Regions from separate parts of the Pseudoduganella sp. R-43 genome, predicted to be linked through region 1. Evidence: predicted binding sites of a transcription regulator. Region 1 holds the regulator's gene; each other region holds the start of a gene.
What was found. The regulator LexA, encoded in region 1, represses DNA repair genes until DNA is damaged. The targets are predictions, from matches to a motif close to ACTGTATNNNNATACAGT.
Positions count from the first base shown of each region.

Region 2: ACN9M3_RS27980 (DNA topoisomerase IV subunit B) is a predicted target of LexA. The motif match lies at 3,365-3,382, and genes of this name have one in related genera.
Region 3: recA (recombinase RecA) is a predicted target of LexA. The motif match lies at 3,208-3,225, and genes of this name have one in related genera.

Region 1 covers NZ_CP183988.1:5,239,030-5,244,148, reverse strand. The annotation lists gene ACN9M3_RS23870 (hypothetical protein) at 1-639, opposite strand, end outside; gene ACN9M3_RS23865 (alpha/beta fold hydrolase) at 745-1,773, opposite strand; gene lexA (transcriptional repressor LexA) at 1,978-2,667, opposite strand; gene ACN9M3_RS23855 (hypothetical protein) at 2,798-3,259, shown strand; gene rpsF (30S ribosomal protein S6) at 3,500-3,880, shown strand; gene priB (primosomal replication protein N) at 3,899-4,192, shown strand; gene rpsR (30S ribosomal protein S18) at 4,224-4,514, shown strand; gene rplI (50S ribosomal protein L9) at 4,549-5,001, shown strand; gene ACN9M3_RS23830 (replicative DNA helicase) at 5,098-5,119, shown strand, end outside.
Region 2 covers NZ_CP183988.1:6,126,742-6,131,860, forward strand. The annotation lists gene kdpA (potassium-transporting ATPase subunit KdpA) at 1-1,365, opposite strand, end outside; gene ACN9M3_RS27965 (potassium-transporting ATPase subunit F) at 1,367-1,456, opposite strand; gene ACN9M3_RS27970 (TorF family putative porin) at 1,648-2,358, opposite strand; gene ACN9M3_RS27975 (response regulator) at 2,462-3,277, opposite strand; gene ACN9M3_RS27980 (DNA topoisomerase IV subunit B) at 3,406-5,119, shown strand, end outside.
Region 3 covers NZ_CP183988.1:6,328,530-6,333,648, forward strand. The annotation lists gene sucC (ADP-forming succinate--CoA ligase subunit beta) at 1-737, opposite strand, end outside; gene ACN9M3_RS28995 (DUF2889 domain-containing protein) at 796-1,362, opposite strand; gene recX (recombination regulator RecX) at 1,494-1,952, opposite strand; gene recA (recombinase RecA) at 2,083-3,156, opposite strand; gene ACN9M3_RS29010 (response regulator) at 3,290-3,982, shown strand; gene ACN9M3_RS29015 (sensor histidine kinase N-terminal domain-containing protein) at 3,979-5,119, shown strand, end outside.

The DNA of each region.
Region 1 (5,119 bases):
GTACTGCTTGCCCATCACCAGCGTCATTTCAACACCGCCCGCCTTGAAGGTTTCCGCGTGAGCCGTGCCGAAGAAGAAGGCGTTGTTCACCAGTTCACGCCGCGACTCGACCAAAAAGGTGCCCGGCTTGCCGGTGCTGCGCCAAGGCGTATTGGCTTTCCATCCTATCGGCAGGTCGAATGTGACTTCGGTTTGCCCGAGCATTTTCTCGCCGGGGACGATGAACAAGGGATAGCCGACCGACATCAAGCCTTCGTCGGTGTGATAGGATACTTCTTCGTTCCCGCCCGGCCATTGGTATTTGTCGTGCTCCAGCCGGATGTCGTAAGACAGGCGCAGGCGGCGGTCGCCGTCCACGTCGTATTCGCCTTCGCCCTTGTCTTTCAGGACGACGGCATTGCCGGCCATGTCGTGCACTTGCAGTTTTTCGATCAGGTCGGCTTGGCCGTTTTTGAGCTGCGGTATCGGCATGCAGTTGAACAGCGCGAGGTCGCGGCCCTCGACCCAGACGTCGGCTTCGACGTGGGCGCGTTTGGCATCCTTGTCGATGCTGAGGCGGTAGTGGTTGGCCTGGTTGTCGAAGGCGAACGCGGATTGCGCCGCCAGCATCGCAGCTGCGATGCAGAAAGGCTTGAACATCAAATCTCCCCGGTTGTGGTGTGCTTTTTGTGACTGTAAGTGAGCGCAGCCACCCGGGGAGCGTGGCTGCGACGAAATGCAGGATTGGCTAGACAGGCTGCAGGTTTAGCGTAGCGCTTTTTCCACAACGGCCTTCATGGCAGGCATGGCGCAGCGCAGCGCTGCGTGGCCACAGTCGGTGTCAAGCACGGTGGCTTCTTCCTTGCGCAGCTTGGAGAAGGCGATTGCCGGCCCAGGGTTGACCAAGTGGTCTTGGGCTGCATTGATCGGGACCAGTCGCGCCTTGATGCGCGGCGCCGCGTCTTCCAGCTTGCCGCCCTGGGCGATATCGTGGCCCAGTACAGCGCGGATCTGCCAGAGGGAATTGTTGGCGTCAGTGCCGTCAGGATCGGAGGCCTGGCTCTCGCGGAAGAATTTTTCAAAGTCCTTCGGCGCGGTGCGTGCGCTGCGATGCGCCGGGCTGTCGAAGTTCATGGCGAACAGCAGGTTATACATTGGCAGCGGCGGGTTCTGGGCATAGCGGCCGCCTGCGTAGGCTGGCTCGTCAAGTACCGACTTTTCAACGATGCGCAGGAACAGCATGTCGGACGATGTCAGTCGCGGTGTGCCCGCGATGGGAATGGCTACGTCCATGAAGCCCGGGTAGCTGGCGGCCCATTGGAAGGCCTGCATGCCGCCCATCGAGTAGCCCATGACGGCGTGAAGGTGCTTGATGCCCAGTTTTTCGGTCAGGAGCTTGTGCTGGCTGGCGACCATGTCGCGTACCGAGAACTGCGGAAAGGAGGGGCCTGGTTGGGTCTTGCTGTTTGAAGGGGAGCAGGATACGCCATTGCCCAGTGCATCGACCACGATCACGTACCATGGCGCCGGATCGAACAGGGCGCCGCTTTGCAGCATCCCTGCCGCATCGCGGCTGGTGCCGGTGTGCCAGGTCGTGAACAGGATGACGTTTGATTTGTCAGCGTTGAGGGTGCCGAAAGTACGGTAGCCGATCGAGCAATCGTTGATGGTGGCTTTGTTTTCAAGCTGCAGGTCGCCCATGTTGGCGAACTGCTGTTGCGGGGCGGCGGCGTATGCGGTGGAAATGGACAGCGCCAAGGCGCACAGGATCGAGCTGATACGGCGGACGTGCATGTGATCTCCTCTCCTTTTTTCGATGCAAGAAGGATAACTCGAGCGGCCCTTGTCATGGAACCCGAGTGCGACAGAATGCAGAAATGGAGACGCAGGCTGGCTTAAAACGGCATGCTGGCCAGCGGAGGGGCAGGGATTGCGCCAGCCGGGCCAGCGCGGGAGAAAGGCCCAGGGCGCACGTCGCACCCCGAGCGCAGGACGGTCTTAGTGCCAGGTTCGCATCAGGCCAACGGCCAGGCCTTCCAGGGCGAAGTCGTCTTCTTCGGTCACTGTGATCACCTTGAAGTCCGGATTTTCCGGCAGCAGTTCGATCTTGCTGCCGGTTTTGCGGTAGGTCTTGACGGTGACATCGTTGCCGATGCGAGCCACCACGACCTGGCCATTGCGGGCGCTGTCGGTCTTTTTCACGGCCAGCAGGTCGCCGTCCATGATGCCGATGTCGCGCATCGATTCACCGCGCACCTTCAGCAGGAAGTCCGGCTTGGCCGAGAACAGCTTGGGGTCGACGCTGTAGGTGGTCTCCAGGTTTTCCTGGGCCAGGATGGGCGAGCCGGCGGCGACGCGGCCGATCAGCGGCAGGGAAACCAGCATGCCGGCCGGGACGGCTGGCATGTCGTCGAATTCGACATTGGCACGAGCGGCCGGGCGCGGCGCTGCTGCACCGGTCGCCGGGCCGCCGAAGTTGCCGGTCAGGCGAATGCCGCGCGAGGTGCCGGCGGTAATTTCGATGGCGCCCTTGCGTTGCAGGGCTTTCAAGTGTTCTTCTGCAGCATTGGCGGACTTGAAGCCAAGCTCCGCCGCGATTTCGGCGCGGGTAGGCGGGAAGCCGGTGCTGTCGATCGCATCCTTGATCAGGTTGAGGATCTGTTCTTGTCGTGCTGTGAGCTTGATCATGGCGCTATGGTGAACTGTGGATATAGACAGTCTGTATTTTTGTACAGTATGAAAGGAATTGCAAGCAAATTTGTTGCAATGACAGAAAATATTCGGCTTAATAATGTTTCGACAACCATTGGAGGGCAGGATGGGACGGTTTGCTTTCTTGCTGGCGGCGGGGATTTCCTTGTTCGGTGCCGTGATTCATTTCGCGGCGCCTTGGCTGGGGCCGGAGTGGTATGCCTTCCTGCAGGCGCCGCCCAAGGTCGTTGCATCAGCCCGCGCCGGGACGTGGTTCGCGCCGGCTGGCGCGGTAGTCATAGGGGCCTTGATGTTGATCTGCTCCTTGTATGCGCTGGCTGGCGCAGGGCGCTTGCGCTGGTTGCCATTTGCGCAAATGGCGCAGGGCACGATTGCTGCGATTTGCCTGCTGCGCGGGCTGCTGGTGGTGCCTTACTTGTACAAATTCCCCGATCGTGTGTGGACGTTTGATGTGGTCGCCTCCCTGGTCTGGCTGGCGGCCGGGCTCGGGTTCCTCGCCGGGATCTTGCAATCGTCTGAGGCGACGCAGCCTGCCATGGCGGCGAGGGGCGAAGCCTCAGGCGATTAAGCCGCAGGCAAGCAGCGCGTCATCCAGGGTTCTTACCCGGAGCAATGCAAGGGCGCAGCTTCCAGGCGGCGTCGACTGGTCCATGCCCCGGCATGCCAGCCCAGCGGGCAGGGGGCTTTGCGCGCCATCAGTAAACCTTGAGCCGGCCGGCAAAGTCTGCTATGCTTGCGGGCTTACCTCTTCCCACACCCGTCTTGACGCCGGGGTGGGCTATATTCACAGTCCTTAAGGGAGTTATTAATGCGTCACTACGAAATCGTATTTATCGTCCACCCGGACCAAAGCGAGCAAGTGCCCGCGATGATCGAACGTTACAAGACCAGCGTGACCTCGCGCGGCGGTAACGTGCACCGTGTTGAAGATTGGGGCCGCCGTCAAATGGCGTACTCGATCCAGAAACTGGCCAAGGCACACTACATCTGCCTGAACATCGAATGCGACAACGAGACCCTGGTTGAGCTGGAAACCGCATTCAAATTCAATGATGCCGTGCTGCGTCACCTGACCGTCAAGATGAAGAAAGCGGAAACCGCTCCTTCCCCGATGATGAAGTCGGTCCAGCGTGAAGACGCGGCCAAGAGCCATCGCGCCGAAGCCCCAGCAGCTCCTGCAGCGGCCTAATTCCTGACAGGAGACGGTCTGTACAACCAGCTCCGGGTTACCGCCCTGATCGCCGAACGGGATGAGATTCGATACACCCCGGCCGGCCTGCCGATTGTGAATGCAAGCTTGCAGCACAGTTCGCAGCAGACAGAGGCAGGCATTGCCCGACTGACCGAGTTTGAAGTCCCTGCCGTTGCGGCAGGTGAGTTGTCAAAACGATTCAGTCAGGCGCCCCTTGGAGGCTTGTACGAGTTCACCGGTTTCCTGGCCAAGAAGAACCGCAATAGCAGAACCCTGGTGTTTCACATCATTGATTTTCGTGCTGTCTAAACAGCGCAATTTTTAAATACAGGAGCCTAAAATGGCATTCGGTAAAAAGTTCGACAAAAACAAGCTCAAGCTGAAAGAAAAGCGCAAGCAACAAAACCCACTGTTCAAGCGCAAGAAGTTCTGCCGCTTCACCGCCGCTGGCGTTGAGCAAGTGGACTACAAAGACGTAGACACCCTGAAAGATTTCATCCAGGAAAACGGCAAGATCATGCCAGCACGCCTGACCGGCACCAAGGCGCACTACCAGCGCCAAGTTGACACCGCGATCAAGCGCGCCCGCTACCTGGCCCTGCTGCCATACACCGATCTGCACCACGCTTAATTAGCGATCAGATCAGAGATCCTGGAGAATTAATATGCAAATCATCCTGCTGGAAAAAGTTGTTAACGTCGGCAACCTGGGCGACGTGGTGAAAGTGAAAGACGGCTACGCCCGTAACTTCCTGATCCCTCAGAAACTGGCACGCCGCGCTACCGCTGCTGCTGTTGCTGAATTCGAAGCCAAGCGCGCCGAACTGGAAAAAGCTGCTGCCGCCAAGCTGGCTGCTGCCCAAGCCCAAGGCGAGAAGCTGAACGGCATGACCGTGACCGTGTCGCAGAAAGCCGGCGTTGACGGCCGCCTGTTCGGTTCCGTGACCAACTTCGACATCGCTGAAGCCCTGACCAAAGCTGGCTTCGCAGTGGAAAAGTCCGCTGTGCGCCTGCCAACCGGTCCTCTGAAAACCACCGGCGAGTTCCCAGTGGCTGTTGCCCTGCACACCGACGTGGTCGCAGAAGTGACCGTGGCTGTTGTTGGCGAAGCTGCTTAATCAGCGTCGTAAATACAGCAAGAAAGCCGGGTTCGCCCGGCTTTTTTTATTTTCAGGGATTATTACGGCGTTGCCGAAGCAGGTATAATGCGCGCCATGAACGCCGCACCCCAGTCCG
Region 2 (5,119 bases), 890 kb from region 1:
CAGGATGGCGATCGACGTCATTTTCATTTCATACGACTGGATCTTCTTGCCCAGGTATTCCGGGGTGCGGCCGATCATCAGGCCGGCGATGAACACCGCCATGATGGCGAAGACCAGCATGCCGTACAGGCCAGAGCCCACGCCACCGAACACCACTTCCCCCAGCTGCATCAGCAGCATCGGCCCTGCACCGCCCAAGGGCGTGAAGGAATCGTGCATGCCGTTCACGGCGCCGCAGGATGCAGCCGTGGTCACGGTGGCGAACAGGCTTGTGGCGGCGATGCCGAAACGCGTTTCCTTGCCTTCCATATTGCCGCCAGCCTGCAATGACGTGGCTGACTGGTCGACGCCCATTGCTTGCAGTGCCGGTTGCGCGGCCTGCTCCGCAGCGGTGATGCCGGTAGCTGCGACCACGAACATGATGGTCATAGCGCCCAGCACGGCCCAACCCCGGCGGCGATCGCCCACCAGGCGGCCAAAGGTAAAGCACAGCGCGGCGGGGATCAGGAAGATGGCGAGCATCTGTGCGAAGTTGGACAGCGGCGTCGGGTTCTCATACGGGTGCGCCGAGTTGGCGTTGAAGAAGCCGCCGCCATTGGTGCCCAGCATCTTGATCGCTTCCTGCGAAGCGACCGGGCCCATCGCGATGGTTTGCGTGGCCACGCTCTGGGTTTGGGCAGGGGCCTCGGGCGTGGCGCCCGGGACGGTATAAGTCACCGGTTCCACCAGGTTCACTTCCTTATAGGCGGAAAAGTTCTGGATCGATCCCTGGCCGACCAGGAATACTGAAAAGACAAAGGACAAAGGCAGCAATACGTACAGCACGGTGCGGGTCAGGTCGACCCAGAAGTTGCCGATCGACTTTGCCGAGCGCGCGGCGAAACCGCGGATCAGGGCAAAGGCCACGGCAATGCCGGTGGCCGCCGAGAAGAAGTTCTGGCCGGCGAGCGCCAGCATCTGGCTCAAATAGCTCATGGTCTGTTCGCCCGCATAGCCTTGCCAGTTGGTGTTGGCCACAAAGCTGACGGCGGTATTGAAGGAGGAGTCCGGACTGACGCCAGGCAGGCCCTGGGGGTTAAGCGGCAGCCAGGCCTGCAAGCGCTGAACAGCGTAGACAAACAGGGTGCCAACGAGATTGAAGACCAGAAGTGCCTTGGCGTAGGCCTTCCAGCCCATGCCTCGCTGCGCTTCGTCGCCCGGCACGCCAGCGGCACGGTACAGCAGCCTTTCGACTGCAGCCAGCCAGCCAAGGCCAGGGATTTTGCTGCCATCGGCCACGCGAGCCAGCAAGGCGCCGAGCGGCCACGCTGCGGCGACCAGGACCAGCAGGAAGACGGCCAGCAGCAGGAAGGATTGGGGGGTCATATTACAGGTCCTCCGCTTTCAGAAGGGCAGCCAGCAGGTAGACCAGCAAGCCGGCCGTGGCGACGGAGCCGATGAGATAAAAGATATTCATTGCTTCCCTCCCAGCTTGTCGCAACCGGCCGCCATGGCGACAACCAGCACGAAAAAGGTGACGATTGCGCCAATAAAAACGATGTCCATCAGGTTCCCCGAAAGGTCTTGTTTGCATGCGAACCAGCTTATCGAGACACGCCTAAATTCGGTGTAAAGACTCGGCAAAGCGGTGTAAACAAGGTGTAAAAATCAGAAGGTCCGGCTGACCGTGAGCTGCAAGGCGCTCTTGCCCAGGAACTTGCCGTTGGCTGGCGAGGCGTAGGCTGCCTTGCCGGCATTGGTGCCGACGGCAGCCAGCTGCACGCTGGCGATGCCCAGGTCTTTGCTCACGCCCAGCTTCCAGTCGCTGTAGTCGGCGACGCCATTGTTTTTCACGCGCTGGTGGCCGGCGTGCAGGTTGATGGTGTAGCCGGCGCCCGCATCGACATTTACGCCCAGGTCCAGGTAGCCGGAGTTTTTGCTGTCGGCGAAGCCGAACAGGCTGGTCACGGAATGCGAGTATTTCAAGGTCGCCGGGCCGTATCCAAGCTGGCCGTGGATCTCCGTCGTGTCAGGGTTATCGAGGCCTGGGATACGCCCCTTGTAAACATAGGTCAGCACGCCCGCGTCGTAGCTGACATCTGCCGTCAGTTGGCCGCGCTTGCCGCCGTAGATATCCAGCTCCACGCGGCCAGCCCCGCCGGCATCGCGCGTCCAGTTGATGGTCGACGCCCAGGCGCCCGCGTACCAGCCTGTCCCGCTGTCGGCAAAATCGGCGCCGGCCTGCAACGCGGGCTGCAGGCGCGATTGCGAGATCCCGCGATAGCGGTAGTCGCTGGCCAGCGCAGCGTTGAAGCTCAGGTCATTGGCAAAGGCAGGAGCGGACAGCATCGCCGCCGCCAGGAAAAACGCGTTCTTCATACATTCGCTTTCGTCAAAAAAGAAGGTGACGAAAGCGTATCGATCGGCGCGTAAAAACGGTCTAAATAGAAGGCAGCGACAAGTCAACGCCGCATAAAAATACCTACAGCCGCATGAACTTGCGCAGCACCGCCTGCACCTGGTGTTCAGCCAGCGGCTTGTCCAGCATGCCGGCGGCGCCGGCGGCGCGGCCGCGCGTCAGGTCGTAGTCGTGGGCCGACTGCACCAGGAAGATCACTTCGGGTTGCGCCTCCAGGCTGCGCAGTTGGGCGCACAGCAGGTAATGGTCGATGATCGGGGCGGCGAAGTCGATTAGTACCACAGCCACCGGCTGCTGGCGGCAATGCGCCAGCGCTGCCACACCGTCCACCGCCCACAGCACCGCAGTGCCGAACTGTTTCAGGGACTGGCCCAGCTGCTCGCTGAAATTGGCGTTGGCATCGACGCACAGCACGGCGCCCTCGCGGCGCGGCTTGCGCATCTTTTCATAGACAGCGGGATCGGTCAGATCGAGGTCGAGCCGCTCGCGGCGCCGGCGCTCGGGTACCAGCGAATCGACGGAAGCCGACAGGCCGGCCAGCACGTCGGCACGGCGCTGGAGCAGGCGGCCCAGTTCCGCATACATGGCGCTCCACTGCACTGGTAGCGGCAGGTTCGGGTATGGCAGGAGCACGCCGGTCGCTCCCAGCACCAGCGCCGGCCGGATGTCGCCTGCAGCCAACGATGCGATGGCTGCCAGCGCTTTCAGTTCCGTGCCGTTGGCCAGGTAAATATCGGGGTCCTGCAGGCTGTCTTCGGTCAGGCAGAGATAGGCCGGTCCGTCGGCGGGCGCCTTGGCCAGTCCCAGCGCGAGCGCCCGCTCGGCTTCCAGGGGGAAGCCGACCAGCCTGACTGCGAACGGGCGCCGATCTGTAGTCATAAAACCCATTTTAACGCTGCGATTCCCTTGCGCCACCGGCCGTAGCGGATAGAATGCGCAAGCATGCGATCCGTCAAACCGGAAAATACTGTATATAATCACAGCACTTTGCATTACCAATAACACGTATGGCCACTAAAAAACCAGTTTCCGACTACAGCGAATCATCTATCCGCGTCCTCAAAGGACTGGAACCCGTCAAGCAGCGCCCGGGCATGTACACCCGCACCGAGAACCCGCTGCACATCATCCAGGAGGTGATCGACAATGCCTCGGACGAAGCATTGGGCGGCCATTGCAAAAACATCATCGTGACGCAGAATGCCGACGGTTCCATCACCGTCGAAGACGACGGCCGTGGTATTCCGGTCGGCTTGCATCCTGAAGAAAACGTGCCGACGGTGGAAATCGTCTTTACCCGCCTGCACGCGGGCGGCAAGTTCGACAAGGGATCGGGCGGCGCTTACGCCTTCTCGGGTGGCTTGCACGGTGTCGGCGTATCCGTCACCAACGCGCTATCCAAGCGCCTGGAAATTGCAGTGTGGCGTAAAGACGACGCCGGCAACGGTTTCCACCAGATCGCCTTCGAACACGGCGACCTGGTCGAGCCATTGAGCTCCCAGCCGGCGCCGAAGGATGGCAAGAAGTCCGGTACCCGCGTGACCGCCTGGCCGGATGCGAAGTATTTCGATTCGCCGCTGATCTCGCAGGTCGAGCTGCAACGCCTGCTGCGCTCCAAGGCCGTGCTGCTGCCCGGCGTATCGGTCACGCTGAAGAATGCCAAGACCGGCGACGAACAGACCTGGATGTACAAGGACGGCCTGCGCGGCTACCTGAACGAGCAACTGGCGCAAACCACCTCCGGCGGCGAAACCCTGATCCCCCTGTTCGAGGGCGAGCAGTTCGCCACCCCTGATGCGGAAGGCTTTGCCGAAGGCGAAGGCGCGTCCTGGGTGGTGGCATGGACCGAGGAAGGCGCCGTGGTGCGCGAATCCTACGTCAACCTGATTCCGACCCCGAACGGCGGCACCCACGAATCGGGCCTGCGCGAAGGCCTGTTCGGCGCAATGAAGAACTTCGTCGAGCTGCACTCGCTGCTGCCGAAGGGCGTGAAGCTGCTGCCGGAAGACGTGTTTGCCCGCGCTTCCTTCGTGCTGTCGGCCAAGGTGCTGGACCCGCAATTCCAGGGCCAGATCAAGGAGCGCCTGAACTCGCGCGATGCGGTACGCCTGGTATCGACCTTCTCCAAGCCCGCGCTGGAACTGTGGCTGAACCAGCACATCGACTACGGCAAGAAGCTGGCGGAGCTGGTGATCAAGCAAGCCCAATCGCGCCTGCGCTCCGCGCAGAAGGTCGAGAAAAAGAAGTCGTCCGGCGTGGCTGTATTGCCGGGCAAGCTGACCGATTGCGAATCGGACGAAATGACCCGCACCGAATTGTTCCTGGTCGAGGGCGACTCGGCGGGCGGTTCGGCCAAGATGGGCCGCGACAAGGAATTCCAGGCCATCCTGCCGCTGCGGGGCAAGGTGTTGAACTCCTGGGAGACTGACCGCGACCGCCTGTACGCCAACAACGAAATCCACGACATCGCGGTGGCGATCGGCGTCGATCCGCACAATCATGGCGATTCGCCTGACCTGTCTGGCCTGCGTTACGGCAAAATCTGCATCCTCTCCGATGCGGACGTCGACGGCTCCCACATCCAGGTGCTGCTGCTTACCCTGTTCTTCCGCCACTTCCCTGCCCTGATCGACAAGGGCCACATCTGCGTGGCGCGTCCGCCGCTGTACCGCGTTGACGCACCGGCGCGCGGCAAGAAGCCGATCCAGAAGCTGTATGCGC
Region 3 (5,119 bases), 1.1 Mb from region 1:
GAAGCTTCGACTTCGGCTGGATCTTCTTCGTCCAGGTCGCGGTAAGCAACGATTTCCGGGTGGCGGAACAGGGCGTTGGAGTCGAAGTTGAACTTGGCGTCCAGGGCGATGACCTTGCCGGAACCGGTCAGGATCAGCGGGTTGATTTCAGCCAGGGAAGCATCGGTTTCCCAGTAGGCTTTGTACAGGCCTTGCAGGTTGGTCACCGCGTCGGCGATCGAGCCTTCCGGCACGCCGATCTTGGCGGCGATGCCGGCGGCTTCAGCGTCGGTCAGGCCAACGGCTGGATCGATCGCGATCGAGTGGATTTTTTCCGGGTGCGATTCAGCGACTTCTTCGATGTCCATGCCGCCTTCGGAGGAAGCCATCAGGACTACGCGCTGGGTGACGCGGTCGGTCACCAGGGAAACGTACAGTTCCTTCTTGATGTCGGCGCCTTCTTCGATCAGCAGGCGGCGGACTTTCTGGCCTTCAGGGCCGGTCTGGTGGGTCACCAGCTGCATGCCCATGATCTGGTCGGCGTACTCTTTCACCTGTTCCATGGTCTTGGCAACTTTCACGCCGCCGCCTTTACCACGGCCACCTGCATGGATCTGTGCCTTCACGACCCACACTGGGCCGCCCAGGGTTTCAGCAGCTTTCACTGCCTCTTCCACGGACATGCACGGAATACCGCGCGGTACGGTCACTCCGAACTTTCGGAGGATTTCTTTGCCTTGATACTCATGGATTTTCATGCTGGCTTTCCCTTCTTTCGAATACCTGTTTGTTGGTTAGATGTATTTTGTACAGCACCTAGGCTGCTTCCGTCTTGTTGACGTACCAGCGTGGGTAGAACTCGGCAACTGCCCCGCCATCGGTCTTGAGGGCGTGGCACTTGTCAAGTTGGAACGGTTTTTCTGTCGCAGTGCTGGAGCGCTCGTTCACTGGCCAGACATCGTTGGCAAAGGCTTGCACGGCTGCCGTCGGCAGCACCAGGGCCAATTCTGTCAGGTGGGTACAGCCTTGTACGCCGGCCAGCCTTTCCTTGACTGCATGGCGAAAACCCTTCATCAGGTTCAGGCCGATCAAGGCTTTGTAGGCGGGGCCGATCGTGTTGCAATGGCCAGGATAGGGAACAGCGTCCGAACTTGCTTCGGCATCGACGATGGTCAGCTGCTTATCGACGGTCACGCGCAGCCACAGGTCGTGCAGGGCTTCGTTGCCCTTGCGCGGGCCCGATGCCAGCATGGTGTCGAAGGATTTGATGTCCGTGATATGGGCGTCAAGATCCCACAGGCCATCCTCGCGTGAATACGCCTGGATGTCTATGGCGCGCGTGTGCCGCAGCGCTCGTCGGGAGACAGGATTTGACAAGGACATAAGACCGATGCCACTCAAAAGTGGCCAAAATTATAAGCAGCTAATCAGTACGCCGCAGCTTCTACGGACAACCACCGCACCCGCGGTGCTGCATAAAACTCTCGAAGTGTAGCATACCTTCCGAGGCCAATTTAAAAGTCCTCGTCGGGCATGGTGCCCTTCATGGCGGTGCGGATGGCCTTTTGTGAGAAGCCGCGCGACATGAGGAAGCGCAATTGCTTCTGTCGGCCTTCGGGATCTTCGGCCACTTCGCCGAATTTGCGGCGCCAGACTTCGCAGCAGCGCTCGACTTCGTCTTCTTTCAGGCTTTCCTTGACTTCGGCCAGCATCTCGCCGCCGATGCCGTGGTGCTGCAGTTCGGCCACGATGCGGCTGTTGCCATAGCGGGCGGCGCGGCGGTGCACCAGGTTTTCGGAGAAGCGCTCTTCAGAGAGCCATTTGTTTTGCTCGAGGAAGTTGAGCAGGGCTTCGATGTCGTCGCCCTCTTCCGCGTGGCGTTGCAGCTTGCGGGCGAGTTCGAGGCGGCTGTGCTCGCGCTGGCTGAGCAGGCGCAGGGCACGGGCTTTTAGGGTGGGTTTGGGGAGGGGCATCTGTTAAACCGGTAAACCGATGTCTGACCCGCAGGGTCAGACACCTTCTGATCTACGGCCTGTGGCTCCGGCATACCAGTGTCTGACCCTGCGGGTCAGACGGGACGGCCATCCGGCTGCCTTACCGGTTTTAGTCGACCGCGCGCAGCTTCGGCGCTTCTTCGCCATCATCGGAAACGGCCGGCAGCTCACGCACGCCCAGTGCCGCACGCACCTTGTTCTCGATTTCACGCGCCAGTGCCGGACGCTCCTTGAGGAAGGAACGGGCATTGTCCTTGCCCTGGCCGATACGCTCGCCGCCGTAGCTGTACCAGGAACCCGACTTCTCGACGATCTTGGCTTCCACGCCCAGGTCGATGATCTCGCCTTCGCGCGAAGTGCCTTCGCCATACAGGATGTCGAAGTGGGCTTCCTTGAACGGCGGCGCAATCTTGTTCTTGACCACCTTGACCTTGGTCTCGTTACCGATCACCTCGTCGCCCGACTTGATCGAGCCGGTACGGCGGATGTCGAGGCGCACGGAGGCGTAAAACTTCAGGGCATTGCCGCCGGTGGTGGTTTCCGGCGAGCCGAACATCACGCCGATCTTCATGCGGATCTGGTTAATGAAGATTACCAGGGTGTTGGTGCGGTTGATGGTGCCGGTCAGCTTGCGCAGCGCCTGGGACATCAGTCGCGCCTGCAGGCCCGGCAGGGAATCGCCCATATCGCCTTCGATTTCGGCTTTCGGGGTCAGCGCGGCAACCGAGTCGACCACGATCAGGTCCACGGAACCGGAGCGCACCAGCGCGTCGCAGATTTCCAGGGCCTGTTCGCCGGTATCCGGCTGGGAGATCAGCAGCTCGTGCAGGTTGACGCCCAGTTTTTGGGCATACACCACGTCCAGCGCGTGTTCCGCGTCGATGAAGGCGCAGGTGCCGCCCATTTTCTGCATTTCAGCGATGGCTTGCAGGGTCAGGGTGGTTTTACCGGAAGATTCAGGACCGTAGATTTCCACCACACGGCCGCGTGGCAGGCCGCCTACGCCCAGCGCGATATCCAGGCCCAGGGAGCCGGTGGAGACAGTCTGCACTTCCTCGATCGGGGCGGATGCGTCCATGCGCATCACGGAGCCTTTGCCAAACTGCTTTTCAATCTGGGCCAGTGCGGCCGCCAGGGCCTTGGCTTTTTCCGATGCAGGTACTGCGCCTTTTTTGTCGTCCATGATGTTCTTTCGCGGGCTAAATGAATTGAGTCACTACGTTGTACAGGTGGTACTGTATAAAATTACAGTGCTTTTGACAAGCCCCTTTTTGCAAACTTTGCGAAAAGTCAAACGGCTGGAGTACAGTGTCCTTATGCGTATCCTATTAGCCGAAGATGACAGCGTCCTCGCGGACGGCCTGACGCGCTCCCTGCGCCAGTCCGGCTATGCGATCGACTGCGTAAAAAACGGGCAGGAGGCGGACACCGCCCTGTCCACCCAGGAATTCGACCTGCTGATCCTGGACCTGGGCCTGCCCAAGATGTCCGGGCTGGAAGTGCTGCGCCGCCTGCGCACGCGCGGCTCGCTGCTGCCGGTGCTGATCCTGACCGCCGCCGACTCGGTCGAGCAGAGGGTCAACGGCCTCGACCTGGGCGCCGACGATTACATGGCCAAGCCGTTCGCGCTGTCCGAGCTGGAGGCGCGGGTGCGGGCGCTGACCCGGCGCGGCCAGGGCGGCGGCTCCACCGTCGTCAAGCACGGCCCCCTCACCTACGACCAGGTCGGGCGCAGCGCCTATATCAACGAGCAGATGCTGGACCTGTCGGCGCGCGAACTGGGCTTGCTGGAAATCCTGCTGGCGCGCACCGGGCGCCTGGTGTCGAAAGAGCAGCTGGTGGACCACCTGTGCGAATGGGGCGAAGAGGTCAGCAACAACGCCATCGAGGTCTATGTGCACCGCCTGCGCAAGAAGATTGAAGTGGGCGGCATCCGCATCGCCACCGTGCGCGGCCTCGGCTACTGCCTGGAGAAATTCAACCCGCCGCAACCGCCGGCCGCACCGTGAACGGCGAGCAGCAGGCCGCCGACTGGGCCCACGCCCCGGCCGCCGAAGAGAACGAGATCCAGCACTCGCTGTTCGGCGAGATCCTCGACTGGATGCTCGCTCCCCTGCTGCTGCTGTGGCCAATGAGCATCGCCATCACCTACCTGGTGGCGAAGTCGATCGCCAACCAGCCCTTCGACCATGCGCTGGAAGACACCGTCACCGTGCTCACGCAGCAGGTGCGCGAAGTGGGCGGCGTGATTCCCCGCCTGCCCGGCCCGGCGCGCGACATCCTGCGTGCCGACGACGTGGACAATATCTATTACCAGGTCAGCAGCCCGACCGGCGCCCACGTCGACGGCGACCGCGACCTGCCGCCGCCGCCGAAGCAGGATCCCGAGCTGCAGGACATCCGCGCCGGCGCGGTCCTGTTCCGCAACTCCACCCTGCACGGCACGCCGATCCGCATCGCCTGGACCTGGGTCAACCTGGAAGAAGACAAGGCGCAGCCGCAGCGCCTGGCCCTGGTGCAGGTCGGCGAAACGCTGGAAAAGCGCGCCAAGCTGGCCAATGAAATCATCAAGGGCGTGATCCTGCCGCAGTTCATCATCCTGCCAATCGTGCTGGCCCTGGTGTGGTTTGCACTGTCGCGCGGGCTGCTGCCGCTGCGTGAACTGCAGGAGCGCATCCGCGCCCGCCCGTCGGACGACCTGAGCCCGATCCCGCCGCGCCAGGTGCCGGAAGAAATCACGCCGCTGGTCAAGTCGCTCAATGAAATGCTGGAGCGCCTCAAACTGTCGATCGATTCGCAAAAGCGTTTCATCGCCGATGCTGCGCACCAGATGAAAACCCCGCTGGCCGGCATGCGCACCCAATCGGAACTGGCGCTGCGCCAGACCGACCAGGCCGAGGTGCACCGTTCGCTGGAACAGCTGGCCAAATCGTCGCAGGCGGCCACCCGCCTGGTCAACCAGCTGCTGGCACTGGCGCGCGCCGAGAACCAGCCGCAGGCCGGCACCGCCATGGAGCCGCTGGAGCTGGGCGGAATGGCGCGCAGCACGGTGCACGACTGGGTCCAGGCGTCCTTCAACTACGGCATCGACCTTGGCTACGAACCGCCGCCCGAGGACGTGCCGATTTCCGGCAACGCGATGATGC